Regions from separate parts of the Enterococcus sp. DIV0756 genome, predicted to be linked through region 1. Evidence: riboswitches for the same ligand, from Rfam matches in the RefSeq annotation. Region 1 holds a riboswitch; each other region holds the start of a gene.
What was found. A riboswitch is a leader RNA that binds a small molecule or an ion and turns the genes downstream of it on or off. The one in region 1 is predicted to bind FMN.

Region 2: it holds a riboswitch for FMN, as region 1 does, so the genes downstream of both, ribD (bifunctional diaminohydroxyphosphoribosylaminopyrimidine deaminase/5-amino-6-(5-phosphoribosylamino)uracil reductase RibD) here and IGI44_RS20460 (ECF transporter S component) in region 1, are expected to answer to the same signal.
Region 3: it holds a riboswitch for FMN, as region 1 does, so the genes downstream of both, IGI44_RS06940 (ECF transporter S component) here and IGI44_RS20460 (ECF transporter S component) in region 1, are expected to answer to the same signal.

What each region holds. Positions count from the first base shown of each region.
Region 1 is NZ_JBIOLF010000002.1:832,803-837,377, reverse strand. Features, by position in the region: gene liaX (daptomycin-sensing surface protein LiaX) at 1-2, opposite strand, end outside; gene IGI44_RS20470 (PspC domain-containing protein) at 312-593, opposite strand; gene IGI44_RS20465 (GNAT family N-acetyltransferase) at 876-1,295, shown strand; FMN riboswitch at 1,488-1,602, shown strand; gene IGI44_RS20460 (ECF transporter S component) at 1,730-2,329, shown strand; gene IGI44_RS20455 (pyridoxamine 5'-phosphate oxidase family protein) at 2,329-2,784, shown strand; gene IGI44_RS20450 (transketolase family protein) at 2,828-3,751, opposite strand; gene IGI44_RS20445 (transketolase) at 3,753-4,565, opposite strand.
Region 2 is NZ_JBIOLF010000002.1:972,985-977,559, forward strand. Features, by position in the region: gene IGI44_RS21060 (6-phospho-beta-glucosidase) at 1-535, shown strand, start outside; gene IGI44_RS21065 (PTS transporter subunit EIIC) at 550-2,166, shown strand; gene IGI44_RS21070 (PTS sugar transporter subunit IIA) at 2,278-2,727, shown strand; FMN riboswitch at 2,797-2,934, shown strand; gene ribD (bifunctional diaminohydroxyphosphoribosylaminopyrimidine deaminase/5-amino-6-(5-phosphoribosylamino)uracil reductase RibD) at 3,166-4,221, shown strand; gene IGI44_RS21080 (riboflavin synthase) at 4,225-4,575, shown strand, end outside.
Region 3 is NZ_JBIOLF010000001.1:1,434,035-1,438,609, reverse strand. Features, by position in the region: gene IGI44_RS06955 (RecQ family ATP-dependent DNA helicase) at 1-366, opposite strand, end outside; gene IGI44_RS06950 (helix-turn-helix domain-containing protein) at 357-1,343, opposite strand; gene IGI44_RS06945 (ferredoxin) at 1,372-1,584, shown strand; gene IGI44_RS06940 (ECF transporter S component) at 1,666-2,259, opposite strand; FMN riboswitch at 2,381-2,499, opposite strand; gene IGI44_RS06935 (pseudouridine synthase) at 2,567-3,283, opposite strand; gene scpB (SMC-Scp complex subunit ScpB) at 3,284-3,865, opposite strand; gene IGI44_RS06925 (segregation/condensation protein A) at 3,862-4,575, opposite strand, start outside.

The sequences.
Region 1 (4,575 bases):
ATGTTCATCTCTCCTCGACGAAATGTTCTATGCGTCTATTATGCACGATCCACTTCTATCCGTCATGGGTCGAAAGGCCTATCTTTCCCATTGAATAGACGAATTTTTTAACAAATGATAGTTTCATTTTCGCTGCGCACATATGATCAAACTACACTGCTCAATCTATGTTTCAACAAACTTCGATTTTTCTTTTTTTACACTATACATTGCGAAAAGTTTGACTCGTAAAAAGAGTGAACCGTTTTTTTACGGTTCACTCTTCTGATTTATAGATTAAGCTCGATTAGTTACGAGCGTTGTTTTATTGATTAGAAGTCACTCCATGGATCGTCTGACACAGCTTCGGCCTGTTTGGCTTGGCTTCTAGCTGAAGATTCATAGGGTTGTTGGTACGTACGATTTCCGCTTTCTGCTTTAGGAACAAGCAGCATCATCAGTAAATAAAGTAAAATCGGTGTGCCTTCTAAGAAGAAGATCATGAAGACAAAGATGACACGTGCAATTGTAGGATCAATTCCAAAATAGTCAGCAATACCAGCTAACGTACCTGTTAATACTCGATTGTCTTGTGATTTCGTTAATTTTTTCATTTTTAATTTCCCCTTTAATTTTCCAAAAACACTTTTTTGGAACCCAATTTAGTTGTATTTTTTATTTCCCACTCGCGATGTGTTTTTATCTTATGTCTATATTATGCTCAATCTTCCTTGATTCGTCATAGGGCGAAAGAAGTATTTTTCCTCTAGTTATTTAGACGGAGTTTTTCTAGTTCTTTTATTCATTAGCAAACAACTCAAGTTTTTTCTCTAACTGTGCTAAAGTAAATACGGACATCACAACAACCAATTTAATTATAAGAAAGGACGATCTGCTTGTTAGAAATTCGTGAAATAACACAACAAGATAAATCGAGACTTAGACAGTTATACTTAGAAAGCCGCCGTACAACATTTTACTGGGACGATCCTGAGTTGATGCATTTGGAAGATTTTGATCGCGACACAGAGGCCGAACTTGTCTTCGTTGCAGAACTACAGCAAACCATCATTGGGTTTATTTCTTTGTATCTACCAGACAACTTCATCCACTGTCTATTTGTGGATAGTCGCTACAAAGGGCAAGGGGCTGGCCATCAGCTTCTGAAGGAAGCCATGCGGCATCTGCAGCGACCAATGAAATTGAAATGCCTATCACGAAACACCTCTGCTCTTGCTTTCTATGAAAAAGAAGGCTGGGAAAAAGTTCGTGAAATAAATGTGGCTGATCCTTATTGGAACATGATTTATTATTAAAACAGAAGTTTACTTTATTCACGCTCTCTCTTCTATACCAAGATTAGACGTTACTATTGATCTTTCTCGGATTGGCTACTCCCTCCGATGAGCCCCTTCTTAAATCATTTTATTGTGGTAAGTTCTTTTTACCCAACAGTTATTCGAAAAAACGCTTGCATTTCCATTGAAACCATGTGAGAATAAACACAATAAGTTCTTCAGGGCAGGGTTTAATTCCCGACCGGCGGTGATAGTCCGCGAGCCTTTTGGCTGACTCAGTGCAATTCTGAGACCGACAGTACAGTCTGGATGGAAGAAGAAAGTGTGTGTTTGTTGATCGTTCAGATAACAAACGCTATTTGACGAATCAATACACCTTTTTCTACTTTGACTGTGCCTTGCAAATGTTGTTGTAAGGTTCTTTTTTACGTTTCAAGAAAGGTGTGTTCGAAATGAAATTTACCGCAAGAAAACTCGTAATGATCGCAATTTTTGGAGCTCTTTCCTATGTTTTGATGCTGTTCAAATTCCCCTTGCCATTCATGCCGCCATTTATGGACTTTGATTTAGCTGGGATTCCCGAACTATTAGGGACCTTTTTACTGGGACCTGTCGCGGGTGTCTTCATCGTACTAATCAAACTTCTGATCAAGCTAGCAACTGTGGGTACTGCTTCAATGTTTACAGGTGAAATTCAGAACTTTATTTTGAGTCTAAGTTTCATTTTACCCGCTAGTTTCCTGTATAAACACTCTACTCACAAACGTTCGGCACTGCGGGGGATGCTAGCAGGTACAGCGGTCGTTACGATTGTTGCTTGTCTATCAAATGTCTATTTCATCATTCCCTTTTATACCAGGCTGTACGGACTGTCCATGGAGGCGATTATCGCCATGACACAAGCTGTTAATCCAATGGTAGACAGTGTTTGGAAATTGGTCGTGATTGGAATTATCCCCTTCAACTTGATCAAATACGGCGTCACCACCGCAATTGTCTATTTTTCTCTCGACCGCTTGCGCGCCATCTTTCTTAGACGGGAGTATTTATAATGGAATATCAGACAGTGGTTGATCAATTTTATAAAAAATTAGGACGAAAAAAGATCATGGCCTTGGCAACAAGTTTGAATGATCATGTCATGGTACGCAATGTCAGCGTCATTATTCATGAAGAAAAGATCTTATTTAAAACGGATAAAAATTTTCGCAAGACACAACAATTGATCGAAAATCCCCAGGTGGCGATCTGCTACTGGGGCGTTCAGATCGAAGGGATTGCGGTGAATCATGGATTAGTCGCGGATCAGAAGGATGACTCCTTTCAAACGTTGTATCAAAAATACTGGGAAAAAAGCTATAATGCCTATCCTCATAAAGATAGTGAAATTTTGATTGAAATAGTGCCTAAATTGGTTGAAATTTGGGATCAGGATGAAGAGGATAAAGGTTTTCAACTGTTGATTGATTTTGAACAGGAAAAGGCTAAAATCGAAAAATATGATTAAAATAAACGCAGATCAGACGAAATTTCGCTTGATCTGCGTTTGATTAGTTCCTTAATTCTTTGATTTTTTTGATAATATTCCCCGCCGTCAAGCCATAGTGTTTCTTCAGTAATTCTGGATTTCCTGATTGACCGAATTGGTCTTGAACACCGATTTTTACCACTCTAGTTGGTTGATTCTCGGATAAGAATTCTGAAACAGCACTGCCGAGTCCGCCGACTACGCTGTGTTCTTCAGCGGTGATGATCCAAGGTGTTTCTTTTGCTGCTTGTAGAACCAACGTTTCATCTAATGGCTTGATCGTCGAGAAATTCAGCACACGAACATGGATGCTTTCCTCTGCCAACTGTTTTGCGGCGTCCAATGCTTCCTGCACCATCAAACCAGTCGCGATGATCGTTCCATCATTTCCTGATACTAAGTTTTCCGCTTTTCCGATCACGAAAGGTTGCTTTTCTTCGTGAACTCTATCCACAGCGAGTCGTCCTAATCGCAGATAGACGGGACCCTCGTGTTCCAAGATTGTCTCGATCGCCGCTTCAGTCTCAAGGTCATCCACAGGATTAATGATCGTCATCCCGGGAATCGCCCGCATCAATGCAATGTCTTCGATCGCTTGATGAGAACCACCATCTTCGCCAACGGTAATTCCGGCGTGAGTCGCGGCGATCGTTACGTTCAATTTCTGATATGCCACAGCATTACGGATCTGCTCGTACGCTCTGCCGGCTGCGAAGATTGCAAAGCTGCTGGCAAACGGCCGCTTTCCACCCAAAGCCAAGCCTGCTGCTGTGCCGATCATATCAGCTTCCGCGATACCTATATTGAAAAATTTCTCTGGTACTGCTTTGGCGAACACATCCGTTTTTGTTGCCGCAGACAGATCCGCATCCAACACCACTAAATCGGGATGTTCTTTGAATTTTACCAGCGTTTCACCGTAAGCTTGCCTCGTTGCTTTTTTCACTCTAAAACGCCTCCTTCAATTCTGCCAATGCTTGATCCGCTTCTTCCTTAGAAGGTGCTTTCCCATGCCAGCCAACTTGGTCTTCCATGAAGCTGACGCCTTTACCCTTATGTGTGTCGCACACAATGACAGTTGGACCTTCACCATAGTTTTTCGCTCGATCGATTGCGGTTGTTAACGAAGTGAAGTCATGACCATTGGCGTTCAAAACCTTCCAGTGAAAAGCAGCGAACTTCTGTCCGATATCCTTTACACCCATTACTTCATCATTTGTTCCATCGATCTGTAATCCGTTATTATCAACAAAGGCAATCACATTACTCAATTTGTAATGCGCAGCCGTCATTGCGGCTTCCCAGACTTGACCTTCCTGTAACTCGCCGTCGCCAAGCAAAATATACACGTTCTTTTCGATACCATCCAGTCGCTTTGCCAAAGCTAAGCCATTTGCAATCGATAACCCTTGCCCTAACGAACCACTAGAAGTATCCACTCCCAGAGTTTTAATTCGATCTGGATGACCCTGTAGATGACAGCCAAATTTTCGCAAATCAAGCAGCTCCTCTTTAGGGAAAAAGTCCTTATCCGCTAAAACGGCGTATAAGGCTGGTGCCGCATGGCCTTTTGAAAGGACAAAATGATCGCGATCTTTTTGATCGTAATTTTCCACCGTGATATCCATCTCTTGATAATAAAGCGTCGTTAAAATATCAATCGCCGAAAGTGATCCGCCTGGATGTCCCGATCCAGCCGAAGCCAGAGAGCGAATGATCCACTCTCGCAGCTCCAATGCTTTTTGTTCTAAGTTTGTCATAGTAATCTTC
Region 2 (4,575 bases), 140 kb from region 1:
AACCGAAGCCCAGTTATTTGAACTATATAAGAATCCTGAGCTGAATCATAAACCAGAGCAATTAGCCAAACGAGGCGGAGCTTATTATTCGGATGCCGCATGTGCAACAATTGCGGCCATTCACTCAAATGCACAAACGCACATGGTAGTGTCCACGATCAATCATGGGGCAATCCCGGATTTACCAGCAGAATGTGTGGTCGAGGTTTCGGCCAATATTGGTTCAACTGGGGCGATTACTCAAGCTTTTGGAACCTTTAACTCAGCAGAAAAAGGCTGGCTGCAGCTAATGAAAAATATGGAATTAACGATTTGTGAAGCAGCGGTCACGGGAGATTACGGCTTGGCGCTGCAGGCATTCGCGATGAATCCATTGATTCCATCGGGTAAAACAGCGAAACGTGTTTTAGATGAATTACTGTTGGCCCATAAGAAATACTTGCCTCAGTTTAGTCAAACCATTGCAAAGCTAGAGGAACTGGGAATCGAAGTTAAGGATGAAAAGTCTCAGGAGTTAACGATCAACGAGAGATAGAAAGGATGGAAGCAATGAGTAAAAAAGGTGAAAGTGTTGTATTTGCCACGATTCAAAAAATTGGGCGTTCTTTTTTCCTACCCGTATCAATTCTACCAATTGCCGGATTGTTATTAGGAGTAGGGGCTTCATTGACCAATCAGGGAACGATTGAGGCCTATAAACTGGAAGGAATATTGGGGAATGGCACACCTTTACATGTGCTATTCTCAATTTTCTCACAAGTAGGAACAGTTATTTTTGGGAATTTACCAATTATCTTTGCTATCTCTGTCGCGATCGGCATGGCAAAGCAAGAAAAAGCGGTGGCAGCATTATCTGCGGCGATTTCCTTTTTCGTGATGCATACAACCATTAATGCACTGCTTCAGGCGGATGGCAGTATTTTACCAGATGGATCATTCGGTAAAGGTGTGTTAGACGGAGCATTAACAAGTGTGGTCGGCATCACATCGTTGGAAATGGGCGTGTTTGGCGGGATTGTCGTTGGATTAGGTGTTTCTGCCTTGCACAATCGTTTTTATAAGCAGCAATTACCAAGTGCATTATCGTTTTTTGCAGGCGTTAGATTTGTTCCAATTATTTCTGTGCTGGTGTACATTTTTGTTGGAATCGCTTTCTATTTTGTGTGGCCATTGATTCAATCAGTTATTTTTTCAGCTGGCGGTCTAGTGATGAAGTCGGGCTATTTCGGAACCTTTATTTTTGGATTTATGGAACGGGCTTTGATTCCCTTTGGTTTGCATCATGTTTTCTATATCCCTTTCTGGCAGACTGGATTGGGTGGGACAGCAATTATCGATGGCGTGACGGTTGCCGGAGCGCAAAATATTTATTTCGCGGAACTTGCCTCAGCAAGTACGACTCGTTTTAGTGTTGAAGCATGTCGTTTCATGACTGGTAAATATCCATTTATGATGGCAGGTTTGCCAGCGGCAGCTTATGCTATGTATAAAACAGCGAAACCAGAGAAACGTAAATTAGTGGGCGGTTTACTTTTTTCAGCCGCATTGACGTCCTTCTTAACAGGGATTACGGAGCCAATTGAGTTTACCTTCTTATTCATCGCACCGTTCCTATTCTTATTGCATTGCGGCCTTGCTGGCTTATCATTTGTTTTGATGCATGTGTTGAAAATTTGTATTGGAACGACGTTTTCTTGTGGGCTAATTGATTTTCTTTTATACGGCCCGCTGCAAGGTAATGCCAAAACCAATTGGGTGATGATCATTCCAGTATTTATCGCCTATGCGGTCTTGTATTTCTTTGTCTTCAAGTACCTTATCCAAAGGTTTAATATTCCCACTCCCGGACGAGATGAAGGAGAAGCGAAGCTTTACACCAAAGATGATTTTCAAAAGAAAAAAGCGGGTGATTCTTCTGATGACGAGCTGTCTGGTGTTATTTTGAAAGCCATTGGCGGAACCGGAAATCTGGTAGATATTGATGCCTGTGCCACAAGATTGAGACTAACTGTAGAAGATCCTGAAGCAGTAGATGATGAGCTATTGAAGCAGCACGGTGCTAAGGGAATTATCAAAAAAGGCAGCGGGGTCCAGATTATCTATGGGCCGCATGTGAGTATCATTAAGAGCAATTTTGAGGAATATTTAGAAGGCTTATCGAGCTAGAATTTTTGATAAATAGCCGTGTAATTTATGCGGCTATTTCTCTTAGAGGAGAAGATGAAGATGTTTTTATTTTCAAAGAGAAAAGAGAAGAAGCTTTGATCTGAGGTAACGCTGTTTGCCCCTGTCAATGGACGAATAATTGGGTTAGAACAAGTTCCTGATCCAGTATTTGCTAACAAAATGCTAGGTGAAGGCATAGCCGTTGAATTATCTGGAGAAGCGGTACGGGCTCCGTGTGATTGTAAAGTCATAATGATTGCTAATACGTTGCACGCTTTAGGGTTACTAGCTGATAATGGTGCAGAAATATTGATTCATATAGGTTTAGAAACCACACAATTAAACGGAAAAGGTTTTTCTGTATTAGTGTCACCAGAACAAGAAGTGAAAAAAGGAGAACCATTAATTTTATTGGAAAAGGATTTTATTGAGGAAAAGGGCTACAATTTGGTTACTCCTATGGTTATTACAAATAGCAGCGAGTTTTCTGTTGAGATAATCAAGCAAGGCTCCGCATCTGTAGAAAAAATACAGGGTCCAGTTCTCGTTGTTGGAAAATAATTTTGTTATTTTAAAATTATTCTGTTGACGACTTAAAAAAAGAATAGTAGTATTTTTCGTGAATTGAATAGTATTCTTCGGGGCAGGGTGTAATTCCCGACCGACGGTGACAAGGCGTACCTTGAAGTCCGTGACCCGCATTTTTTTGCGGTTGATCCAGTGTGAATCTGGAACCGACAGTTAAAGTCTGGATGGGAGAAGAAAAACTTATCAGAAGTATGATGGGGAAGGTCTATCCTTTTTTCATTATGGTTTCTTTGAGTTTATCTGTTACGGCCTCGTGTATGTGCTTACACGGGGTCTTTTTTTTGCAGTTTTTCTTCCTGCTTCAGCAGGTTAGAAAAATGCTATGCGTAACGAGAATAGAATTATTTTTCCCGTTTTTTGGAAAAATACATTCATTACAACGAGATAGCTGTTTGGAAAGGAGGAATTTGTATGCTTGAAACATTTATGCGGCTTGCGATTAAGGAAGCGTGGAAGGGTAAAGGAAAAACCTTTACGAATCCTTTAGTTGGCGCAGTGATTGTCAAAGACGATCAGGTTATCGCTAAAGGCGCGCACTTAGCTTATGGTAAGCCCCATGCTGAGAAAAATGCGCTGACATCATGTAAAACTCCCGAAAAACTATTAAATTCAACACTCTATGTCACGCTGGAACCGTGTCATCACTATGGCAAGCAGCCGCCATGTACCCAAGCAATTCTGGAAAGTGGGATCAAGCGGGTAGTCATCGGCCAACTTGATCCGAATCCTCTTGTGGCAGGAAAGGGAAAACGTTATTTAGAGGAGCAAGGGCTTGAGGTGATTACAGGGATCTTAGAGGAGGAGGTTCGAAGTCTGAATCGACATTACAATTTTTATCATGAGCAGCAACGGCCGTTTATCACATTGAAGCAGGCCATGACCTTAGATGGGAAAATTGCGTTAGCTGGTCAAAGAACACCCTTAACAGGAGAAGAAGCATTGAAACGAGTCCGCAAAGAACGGGGGGATTATCAAGGGATTTTGATTGGAAGTCAAACCGCTTTGATCGACAATCCAACCTTAGGAACGACCGACGAGGATAAATTTCCACCTTATCGAGTGGTCTTGGATCGAAAAGGGGAAGTGTTGGCCCATAAGGAACTGGCACTTTTTGAAGCTGGCAGCAGTCCGGTGCTCATTTTCACCGAAAGGGATGACGAGATTCATCTGCCTGAGCATATCGAAGTCATTCGAAAACAGGTTCTTTCCCTGTCTTTTGTTGTGACTGAATTAGCCAAAAGAAACATTCAATCCCTTTATGTTGAAGGCGGTGCTGCTATCCATGATGCCTTTTTAGCAAGCGGCTATTGGGATGAGCTGGTTACCTATCTTGCACCGAAAATTATCGGCGGGAATGGCACAGCTAGTTTTACTGGCACACGCTTAGTGGAGCAGGTGACCGCACTAAGCGACATATCAATCGAACAATTGGGATCAGACGTTCGAATCGCCGGAAGGAGAGTGTAGCAGATGTTTACAGGACTTATTCAGGAAAAGGGCAAACTGACGCGTATCATTCCTCGCGGAAGAACCATTCTGTTAACCTGCCGAGCGTCAAAAAAACTACTAGCAGATTATAAAATTGGCGATAGTATGGCGATCAATGGTGTGTGCTTGACCGCCGTCAAAAAATCAGAGCAGGAATTTACGGTTGAAATTATGCCAGAAACGTATCAGCGAACGTCGTTTTCAAAGGCAAAAGTATCTGACGAAGTAAATTTGGAACGAGCATTAGCATTCAACGGTCGAATTGAAGGTCATTTTGTCGCTGGACACATCGACACAACGACCCGCTTAGTCGAAAAACGAGTGTTAGAAAAT
Region 3 (4,575 bases), on a different contig from region 1:
TTTTTGAACATCCGCCCCCAAGAACATTTCGGGACTCATGAAAATAAATTTATAATTATGAAGTTCACTTAAAATCCATTGCTTTTCCCAAGATGAGAGTAGGCTGTTTAGCGCTACCGCTCGTTTTTCTCCAAGTCGTTGCAACTGAGTCACTTGATCCTCCATTAAAGAAATCAATGGTGAAATAATGATTACTGTTCCTTCTAGTAGGTAACCTGGTAATTGGTAACACAATGATTTCCCAGTTCCCGTCGGCAGCATCCCCAAAGCGGATTCTCCAGCTAAAATCGTTTCAATAATCTCCTGTTGTCCAGGTCTGAACTGATCATGATGAAATTTTTCTTTTAATAGTCTCTTCAATTCCATGTAAATTTCCTTAAGTGATAGATTTGGGACAATCGAAAACTTAAATACGGAACATCGTATTCTTGATAGTGCTGGTCAATTACTTGTTCAATACTCAGATGACTGAAATCAAGCAATTGGAATCGTTTAAAGGGAAAGGTCTCCTCCATTAATGCCCATTCAATAAAGTGATCATTGATCGTTCCCTGTTTCAAATGTCTTAATGTTAAAATGTCTGTTTCTGTCTTACCTGCTAAAAAAAATTCTCTTGTTTTTAACATACTTTTATTAAGATTTTGTTGATCCAACGTTGAAATCAATCTTGCTAGCTCTCCCTTTTTAACTTGTGCTAAAAAAAGATCAATCGCATGTTGACGATAAAGTTGATTCCACGGTTCATCTTGATACTTCGCTGGCAGTAATTGAAAAGTCGTCTTGCCTTGAAAGCCATAACCTGAAAATTGATTCGCCAAGAAATCAGCCTCTTCGACTGGCAGTTGCTTAAAGATCGTTTGCAATTCTTTTTGGAAACGTTCAATCAAGTGAGGCTGTGACCTTGTTAACCATTTTTTGAGCTGCTGCAAATAGAACGGTCGATTTTCAATCGGCAGATAGTCTTTTTCACTATAAGATAAATAGCTGAGAACTTGTACAGCAAAAAGAATCAACTGCCAAGAATCTTCCCGCATTCTACCATAACGTAAATTATTCAAGCCAACCAGATCAAAGTTTTTTTCAGATAATTGTTCTCTACCTTGCTGTGTCAATTGCCCAAAGCCTTCATTTATGGTAATCCAGCCAGCAGCAACCAAGTTCTGAAGTTCCTTTTGGAAAATTGCTTCCTTCAAGGTTGGTAGAGCCCCTAAATAAATCAGATTATTGTAAAAAAAACCGTGTAGCAAAACAGAGCTCGTTCTCTTCCCGACCAATAAATGATACAATGTCGAGGTTCTTATCTTGTAGCCTGTCTGAAATAACGTTAGAATAAAAAAAGTCATAGTAAAATCTCCTGTGGAAGGTGAAAAAATGAAATGTGAAATTATTCCTGAGCGTTGCATCGCCTGCGGTTTATGTCAGACGATCGCTCCCGAAATATTTGATTATACCGATGATGGACTGGTCCTTTTTTTGGGAGAGTCTGAAGCGACCCACGAATTCATTCCTGAAGAACACCAAGCAGCTGTCATTCAGTCTGCAAAACGTTGTCCCTCTCATGCCATCTTATATCAAAATTCATAATAACATATTTAAAAAAAGTTCACGAATACTATCAATATTCATAAAAAAAATCTCAGACAAACGTGTCTGAGATTTTTTGAATTATACTGAATGATGCTGCGAAGTCATCGTTTTTTTCGATAACCAAGGAAGCAGCTTCGCATGCAACGCTAGGAAAACAGTGCTGACAAAGACTCCTTTAAGGATATTGAAGGGCACGATACCAACTAAGATATAGCGTCCCATGCTCATTCCTAGCATTTGTCCTGCTGTAAGTCCAAAAACTTTTAGATAGAGCGGTGTGATGACAAAGTAATTTGCCACACTCATGAATAGCGTCATGGCCAAAATACCTAAACCAAGACCCATAATACGTTTCGAGGTTGTTCTTTTTCTAAACATTAGAAAAATCGGTAATGTATACAAGGTTGAAGCGAAGAAACTGGCAAAATCTCCAATCAAGTTGTCGATTGAAAAACCGGTCATCGTCAAATGCAGCAATGATCGAATGAAAGCTGTCGCAACTCCTGTCAATGGTCCAAAGATAAACATATTAATCAAAATTGGAATATCGCTAAAGTCCAACTTTAGAAAAGGGAACATCGGGAGAATGGGAAAAGCGATAAATTGTAATATTAGTCCCATTGCTGCTGCCACTGCTACTGCTGTCATTTTTTGTAACCGTAAGTTCTTCATGTGAAATCCTCCGTTTCGGAATCATCTTCATCGAACTATTTGAGTCAGACTTCGACGCAAAAAAACTCTATGCTTCAGAAAAAAGCATAGAGTTACTTGAATACGATCTCACTCAAATAAGCTCTATCTTCTTTATCCAGACTGTACTGTCGGTATCGGAATCTCACCGATTCGGCTGCTTGCGCAGTTCGCGGACTATCACCGCCGGTCGGGATTTTCACCCTGCCCCTGAAGACGAACCTTAAATTATTTTTTATTGTGTAATTACTATAACAAGTTTACTATCAAAAAACAAGTAAATGGTTTTCTATTTTGATTGGTTCAATAAAGTGTTGATTTCTTTAGTATTCAAACGACGATATTCTCCAGGGCGTAATCCCTGTAAAGTTAAGTCACCATAGCGTTCACGTTTCAATTTTTGGACCGGTAGCCCCACTGCAGCTAACATATTTTTGACCTGATGATTACGGCCTTCATGAATTGTCAGTTCAACGATACTTGTTTCCGCTTTTTTATCTGTCGAGAGAATTTCAAAACGAGCCGGAGCTGTTTTCTTTCCTTCGATGCGAATTCCTTTTGTCAAAGGTAAAAGCGTTCTTTTTTCTGCGAAGCCTTTTACTTTTGCTACATAAACTTTGTCGATTTGGTGCTTAGGATGCGCTAATCGTTGTGAAAAATCACCATCATTTGTTAATAGTAAAATACCTGACGTATCGTAATCCAAGCGTCCTACGGGGTAGATTCTTTCTGGAACAGCAGCAAAATAATCCGTTACGACCTTGCGATTTTTATCATCGCTAACGGCCGAGATCACTCCTCGAGGTTTGTAAAACAAGTAATAGACGGGCTCTTCTTGGTAAATTGGCACACCGTCGACTTCAACAATATCCTTTTTGCCTACTTTTGTTCCTAACTCTTTCACCACTTCGCCATTTACCTTAACACGTCCGCCAGTAATATATTCTTCGGCTTTACGACGCGAGGCAATCCCTGCGTGGGCGATAACTTTTTGTAATCTCTCCATTTATTGTCCATCCTCTTCTTTAAAACGATCATAAAACAAATCCAATGGTTCTTCTTCATCTGCTAAATCTGCTTCCATCTTCTGTACATCCGGCAATTCTTCGATATCCTTAAGCCCGAAGTAATCCATAAAGTAAGCACTGGTTCCATATAAAATCGCCCTACCTGGTCCATCAACACGACCCTTTTCTTCAATTAACTGTCGTGCTACCAGCGTTTGAACCGCTCCACTTGATTGGACGCCGCGCAACTCATCAATTTCTGATCGTGTCACTGGCTGTTTATAGGCAATGATTGATAGTGTTTCAAGTGCCGCTTGGCTTAATCGATTAGCCATCGGTGAACGAGCAAATTCTTTTAGTAGTGGAGCAAATTTCTTTTTTGTACTTAAAACAAAATGATTGCCTACTTCTAATAAAGTAAGCGCAGACGTCTCATTTTCCTCATAGGATTCCCTTAAATCAATAATATTCTGATAGATTTCCGGGGTTGGTCTTTTCAACGTGAAAGCTAATTCTTCTAAACTTATTCCTTCCTCACCTACCACGAAAAGCATCGCTTCGATTTGACTTAATTGATTCATATATTGACTCCTTTAAAAATCAAAATTGGTGCATAGGTTTCTTCCTGAGTCGCGGTGGCTTGGCCCTTCTTCATTAATTCCAATAATGCCATAAAGGTTGTGATCATTTCATCCTTCGTGTATTGCACAAAAAAAGACTCCAGCGGCAAACCTTCATTCTCGGGGAGTTTGTCTAACCTCTGACCAATCTCAGTCACTTTTTGATCGACAGTGATCGTTTCAGCGGTCACTGTTGTTTCCATTGGCTGATTTCTTTTCTTTCGTTGCAGAACATCATGCAAGGCCAAGAAAAGATCAATTGTATTCAATTGATTTTTGGGTAAAGGTAAAATTTCTTCTTCATATTCAGATAGGTCCATGGGCGCCTTAGTGTAAAACAAGCTTCGTTCTTGTTCCTTTTCTGATAAAACAGAAGCCGCATATTTATATTTCCGATATTCCAAAAGTTGTTGGACCAAGGCTTCTCGTGGATCTTCACCTTCTTCGTCATCATAGTCAAACGCTAATTCAGGTTTCGGTAAAAGCATTTGACTTTTGATCGACATCAAAGTTGCAGCCATAACTAGGTATTCTCCTGCTACTTCAAGTTCCAATGTCTTCATCGCATGAATGAAATTCATGTATTGTTCCGTCACTTCCGCTATCGGGATATCGTAAATATCAATTTCCAGTTGTTGAATCAGGTGCAGCAATAAGTCCAGCGGCCCTTC